DNA from 2 places in the Amycolatopsis endophytica genome. Region 1 is predicted to be linked to the other one. Evidence: predicted binding sites of a transcription regulator. Region 1 holds the regulator's gene; the other holds the start of a gene.
What was found. Region 1 encodes HspR, which represses chaperone genes until heat shock. Its sites were predicted from a motif close to ANNTTGAGTNNNNNNNACTCAANNT; they were not measured.
Positions count from the first base shown of each region.

Region 1 (3,410 bases):
CTCGAACCCGCCGAACTGGTCGGCGCGAGTGGCCGAGCACCGGCGGCTGAGCTGGGACCTGGCGATGGTGCGGCTGGAGCCGGAGCGGCACGTACCGTTCCGGCCGGGGCAGTACCTGAGCGTCGAGGTGCCGCAGCGGCCGCGACTGTGGCGGTACCTGTCGCCCGCCAACGCGCCCCGCCCGGACGGTTCGCTGGAGTTCCACATCCGCGCCGTCGAGGGCGGGTGGGTGTCGCGGGCCATCGTGAGCCACACCCAGCAGGGCGACGTGTGGCGGTTCGGTCCGCCGCTGGGCACGCTCGCCGTGGACCGCGAAGGCGGCCGCGACGTGCTGATGGTGGCGGGCGGCACGGGTGTCGCGCCGATGCAGGCGATGCTCGACGAACTGGGCCAGTGGGGGGACAACCCGAAGGTCCACCTTTTCTACGGTGGCCGCGCCAGGGAAGACCTGTACGCGCTGGAAATGCTGCGGATGATCGCGTCCTGCAATCCGTGGCTGACGGTGACGCCGGTGGTCGAGAACGGGCCGGGCCTGACCAGCGGCGAGCAGGGCACGCTGGCCGACGTGGTGACCAGGCATGGCGCGTGGCCCGGGCACGACGTGATGGTGTCCGGTTCGCCCGCGATGATCCGCGCGACGGTTTCGCGGATGCTCGTGGCGGGAACGGCACTCGATCAGATCAGGTACGACCCGTTCACGATCGACTAGCGTGCCGCGCATGGACATCCCCGTCGCTGACGGAACCATCCGCGGCTATCTGGCCACCCCGCAGACCGAGGTTTCGGGCCCGCCACCCTGGCCGGGAGTCGTGATCGTGCACGACGCGGTCGGTCTGACACAGGACGCGCGCAACATCACCGACCGGTTCGCGACCGCCGGGTATGTGGCGTTGTCCCCGGACATGTACTCACGCGGCGGTTTCGCACGATGCGTGAAGTCGGTGTTCAAGGAGCTGACCGCGGGCAAGGGCCGGTCCTTCGACGATCTGGACGCGGCGCGGTCGCTGCTCGCTTCGCGGGACGACTGCACGGGACGGATCGGCGTGGTCGGGTTCTGCATGGGCGGCGGGTTCGCGCTGGTTGGCGCCTCACGCGGGTTCGACGCGTCCGCACCGTACTACGGCCGGCTGCCCCAAGACTTGTCCGTTTTGGATGGTGCGTGCCCGGTCGTGGCTTCCTTCGGGAAGAAGGACTTCTCGCTGCGCGGGGCGGCGGACAAGCTGGAGCGGGAACTGTCGTCGCGCGGAATCCCGCACGACGTCAAGGAGTACCCGACCGCAGGCCACAGTTTCGCGAACCAGTTCCACGGGCCCGTCAACGTGCTGCTGAAGATCGCCGGAATGAGCTACGACCGCGCGGCGAGCGAGGACGCCTGGCGACGCGTGATGGCGTTTTTCGCGGAGCATCTGCGCACAGCCTGAGAAGCGACGCGTCAGCGTCGTGCTGTAGGCGAGCTGCACCAAAACGAGCTGGGTGGTCATCCCGGAGCCAGCCCGTCCGGCGAGGACATCTTTGGATCTTCGAAACCGAGCGCTGCGCGCAGAAAGAACCCTGGCCTGGGCTTTCCCCCGATGCGCGAGTGTCTAGGGCGGCTTTGTATCGGGGGTGGGTGAGGTGGTGGTCCCGTTTTGGTGCCAGGGCGCCGGTTCCAGGGATCAAAAGAATCAAGCCCCGCCGGCGCGGGGCTGGCTGGGTGGGTCAGCGGCGGCGTCTTGGTTTCCAGACCACCAATGCGGTTTCCTGCTTGAGCGGCACCAGGTCCTTGCGGTAGGAACGGTGCACGGCCGCTGCTGCTTGCTCGGCCGCGGCGTACGCGGTGGCCAGTTCCTCGGTCAGCTCGGCGACTCTCGACTGGAGGGCCTCGACGTGGTTTTCCAGCTCGATGATGCGCTTGATGCCCGCCAGGTTGACGCCCTCCTCCTGGGACAGGCGCTGCACCTCACGCAGCAGCGCGATGTCCCGCATCGAGTATCGACGTCCGCCGCCGGAGGTGCGGCCCGGTGACACCAGTCCCAGGCGGTCGTAGGAGCGCAGGGTCTGGGCGTGCAGGCCGGACAGCTGGGCGGCCACGGAGATCACGAAGACCGGGGTCTCCTCGTCGGCCCCGTGCGGAACACCGCCGAACACCTCGATCAACTCCTCTCGCGGAGCAGTTTCGTGATCTCCGGGCGCGGGTCGTGCTTCTCGGCGGCCTTCGCGTAGGCCTCGAGAGCCTCACGTTCCGGAGACTCCAACCTCGACGGCACTGCCACCTGCAACGTCACCAGCAGATCACCCTGCGCGCCGTCCCGCTTCTTGATTCCCTTGCCGCGCACCCGCAGGACCCGGCCGGTCGCGGTGCCCGCCGGCACCTTCACCGAAACCTTGCCCTCCAGCGTCGGCACGGTGATCGTCGCACCCAGGGCCAGTTCGGTGTAACCCGCCGGAACGGTGATCGTCAGATCGTTGCCCGACCGGCCGAACACCGGGTCCGGGTTGACGTGCACCCGCACATACAGATCACCGGCCGTCGCGCCGCCCCGGCCCGGTTCGCCCTGGCCCGCCAGGCGGATGCGCTGATTGTCGTCCACACCCGCGGGCACCCGCACGGTCAGCGTCCGCGTCTGCGTGCTGACACCCTCGCCGCCGCACTCCGGGCACGGGTCGTCGATGATGCGGCCGCGGCCACGGCAGTCCCGGCACGGCTCGGAAAACGCGAACGCACCCTGGCTCCGGCTCACCAGCCCCGAACCCTGACAGGTCGGGCATGTGCGCGGCGTGGTGCCCGGCTTGGCACCGTTGCCGTGGCACGTCGAACACGTTGCCGGGCTCGACAACCGCAACGGCAGGGTCGCGCCCTTCACCGCCTCGGCGAAATCGATCCGCACGTCCGTTTCGACGTCGGCGCCGCGCTGACCGCGAGCGGCCGTCGAACCCTGCTGGCCCCGGCGTCCGAACAGGCCACCGAGGATGTCGCCGAGCCCGCCGAAACCGCCCTGCGCACCGGCGCCCGCCTGCTGCCCGAAAATGTCGCCCAGGTCGAAACCACCGGCGCCACCGCCACCGGCGCCGGGGAACCCGAACCCGCCGGGACCGCCGCCCGAACCGAACAGCCGCCGCGCCTCGTCGTACTCCTTGCGCTTGGCCGGGTCCGACAACACGCCATATGCCTCCGACACCGCCTTGAACTTCTGCTCGGCGTCGGCGTTGCCGGGGTTGGCGTCCGGGTGGTTCTCCCGTGCCAGCTTCCGGTAGGCCTTCTTGATCTCGTCCTGCGAAGCGTCGGAGGAGACGCCCAGCTCACGGTAGAAGTCCTTACCGATCCACTCCCGCGCACTCACCGGACGTCTCCTCCTCTCGCCACATGTCTCTTACTGCTGTGTGTTCTCATCCGGCAACTGCTCGACCGGTAGTTCACCCTCGACCGGGGC
Region 1 covers NZ_JACCFK010000001.1:2,089,420-2,092,829, forward strand. Annotated here, with positions in the region: gene HNR02_RS10385 (globin domain-containing protein) at 1-709, shown strand, start outside; gene HNR02_RS10390 (dienelactone hydrolase family protein) at 720-1,421, shown strand; gene HNR02_RS10395 (heat shock protein transcriptional repressor HspR) at 1,699-2,136, opposite strand; gene dnaJ (molecular chaperone DnaJ) at 2,133-3,320, opposite strand; gene grpE (nucleotide exchange factor GrpE) at 3,351-3,410, opposite strand, start outside.

Region 2 (3,410 bases), 890 kb from region 1:
CTTCATCACGTCACCCAGCTGCCCGGTGACCGTGAGCCCGGAGCCGCCCGATTCGGCATCGGCCAGCGATGCCTCGATGTAGAGGACGTCACCGCCCGCCCCGGTCACGGCGAGACCGGTCGCCACGCCGGGCGTCGCGGTCCGCTGGGTCGACGCCGGCAGCGCCGACTCCGGCAGGTGCCGCGGGCGGCCCAGGTAGGTCTCCAGGTCAGCCGCGTCCACGGTCAGCGGCAGCGCCGCCTCGTCCAGCGCGACCCGGGTCGCGATCTTGCGCAGCACCTTCGCGATGGTCCGGTTCACGTCGCGCACACCTGCCTCGCGGGTGTACTCGGCGGCGATCCGGCTCAGCGCCGCGTCGGTGAGCCGCACGTCGTCGCGGCCCAGCCCGGCCCGCTCCAGCTCACGCGGCAGCAAGTGGTCGCGGCCGATGACGACCTTCTCGTGCTCGGTGTAGCCGTCGAGCGTGACCAGTTCCATGCGGTCCAGCAGCGGGCCGGGAATGGTCTCCAGCGCGTTGGCCGTGGCGAGGAACACCACGTCCGACAGGTCCAGTTCGACCTCGAGGTAGTGGTCGCGGAACGTGTGGTTCTGCTCCGGGTCGAGCACCTCCAGCAGCGCCGCCGTCGGGTCGCCGCGGTAGTCGGCGCCCACCTTGTCGACCTCGTCGAGCAGGACGACCGGGTTCATCGAACCGGCTTCCTTGACGGCGCGGACGATGCGGCCGGGCAGCGCGCCGACGTAGGTGCGCCGGTGGCCGCGGATCTCCGCCTCGTCCCGGATCCCGCCGAGCGCGACACGCACGAACTCGCGACCCATCGCCTTCGCGACCGACTCACCGAGCGACGTCTTGCCCACACCCGGAGGACCGACCAGCGCCAGCACGGCTCCCGCCCGTCGCCCACCACCGCCCTCAACGGAGCTTCGCCCTGTCTCTACTCCATGCGTCCCGCCGACCTGGCCCTGGCCCGCTTCGGCGCGACGGGCACGCACGGCCAGGTACTCGATGATCCGTTCCTTCACGTCGTCCAGACCCGCGTGGTCGGCGTCGAGCACCGCGCGCGCCGCGGCGATGTCGTGCACGTCCGTGGTCCGGTTGTTCCACGGCAGCTCCAGCACCGTGTCCAGCCAGGTCCGGATCCAGCCGCCCTCGGGAGACTGCTCGGAGGTGCGCTCCAGCTTCTCCACCTCGGCCAGCGCGGCCGTGCGGACGTGCTCGGGCAGGTCGGCCTTCTCCACGCGGGCGCGGTAGTCGTCGGAGTCGGCGGTGCCGTCCAGCTCGCCCAGCTCCTTGCGGATCGCCTCCAGCTGGCGGCGCAGCAGGAACTCCTTCTGCTGCTTCTCCATGCCCTCGGCGACGTCCTTGCGGATCGTGTCGGTCACCTCGACCTCGGCCAGGTGCTCCCGGCTCCACTCCAGTGCCTTCTCCAGCCGCGCCGCGACGTCGAGCGTGCGCAGCAGCTCCAGCTTCTGGCCGGTGCTCAGGAACGGCGAGTTCCCGGCCAGGTCGGCGATCGCGGACGGATCCTCGATCTGCTGCACCGCGTCGATCATCTGCCAGCCGCCGCGCTGCTGGAGGATCGAGATCACGACGGTCTTGTACTCGGCCGCCAGCGTCCCCGCCTGCTCGCCGACGATCTCGGCCACGGGTTCGGTGTGGACCCAGCGGGCGGCGCCGGGACCGTCGCCGTTGTCGCCGATCCGGGCGCGCCGGGTGGCGCGCAGCAGGACGGCAGCCTTGCCGCCCGGGACACGGCCGACGCGCTCGATGGTCGCGACAGTGCCCAGCTCGGCGTACTCCCCGTGCACTCTCGGGACGATCAGGACTTCGGTCTGCGCGGCCGGAACTGAGCGGATGCCCGGGAACGACGTGCTCGGCGCTTTGGCCTGCGCGGAATCGACCGCGGCACGGGTCTCGGCGTCGTCCAGCTCCAGCGGGACGATCATGCCGGGCAGCACGACGTCGTCGTCGAGAGGCAGTACGGGGAGGAGCCTGGTGTCGGTCATCTTCGTTGCTCCCTACCTGGTTGAGTCTGTCTAGCTCAACTTTCGTGCGGTCCGGTTTGTTTCCGCAGGTAGTTCGCTTGCAGCGGACGGCTCGGGGGAATAAACGGACCCGGTCGCGGCAGTGCCCGGGACTGAGATGCTCGTCGCATTGCGGGAATCGTTTTCCCGGGTGTATCGCCGCAGGCCACGCTGCGTCATCGGCTTCCGTAATCTCGATCGCCCGGGAATCGTGAACGTCCCGGAGGAGCGCAGCACGGCGGCGCGCGGCGAACGCGTCGTAGTCGACGGAAAGCGCTTAACGGTGATTACCGGGAGCGACTGCTCGCAAGCTCACATCACCCGGAAGTCTCCGCTGGTCACCGTAGTTGGCGCGTTGTTAACTATGAGGTGATGTCATGGCGGCCGGAAAGAGGCCGAAGTACGCCCTCCGGGGTACAGTGATCCCCTCATTCGTACTGAGATCACCATCTCGTGCGCGATGAGTACCGGCGGGCGCACTGGGGCGAATGGGTGGAAGGAGGTTGCATGCCGGACTCCGATGGCAGGCCCGAGGCCCCCATCCCGGCGGCAGCCACCGGCGCTGGTGGTGCCGAGGCTCAGGCGGACGAGCGCCGCTTCCGGGTCTACACGCTGACGGTGTTCTCCGTCGGCGTGCTCACCGCCGCCGCCGTCTCGCTGTGGATGCCCTTCCACGGCTCGGCGAAGCTCTGGTGGATCGGCCCGGTGCTGGCCCTGTCCTTCCTGCTCGCCGAACAGCTCGGCATCAACGTCGACGTCCGCTCCGGCATCTCCTGGACCATCTCCTTCACCGAGATCCCGCTGGTCATCGGCTTCTTCGTGGCGCCGTTCGAGGTCGTGCTCGCCGCGCACCTGGTGGCCGGGATCAGCACGCTCGTCGTCCGCCGGGTCTCCGGCCGCGTCCTCTACAACGCGGGCGCCTTCCTGCTGGAGATCACCAGCGCGTTCGCGGTCGCCGGACTGGTCGAGAAGATCATGGGCTCGTCCGAGATGACCTGGCCCGCCGCGCTCGCCGGCACCCTGACCGCGCCGCTGGCCAGCACGCTGCTGGCGCTGGCCGCCGTCCGGGTGCTGCGCCGCCGCATGCGGATCGGCACCGCGCTCCGGCTCACCGGCCGCATCCTCGTCGTCGGGTTCGTCAACGCCTCCGTCGGTCTGAGCGGCTACCTCGTGATCGCCGGGACAGCCAACGCCTGGCCGCTCGTGCTCGCCGTGTTCGCCGGGCTGTCCGCGCTCTACTGGGCCTACTCCGACCTGTTGCGCGAGCAGCGGGACATGGAGGCGCTGTCCGACGTCAGCCTGATGGTCGCCCGCTCCGGGCAGCAGGCCGCGGCCCGCCCGGCCAGCGGCGCCGACGACCTCGCGGCCGGCGTCAACGCCAGCGAGTG
Region 2 covers NZ_JACCFK010000001.1:1,201,384-1,204,793, reverse strand. Annotated here, with positions in the region: gene lon (endopeptidase La) at 1-2,004, opposite strand, end outside; gene HNR02_RS05900 (putative bifunctional diguanylate cyclase/phosphodiesterase) at 2,530-3,410, shown strand, end outside.
Region 2: a site for HspR is predicted at 2,022-2,046, ahead of lon (endopeptidase La). Genes of this name have one in related genera too.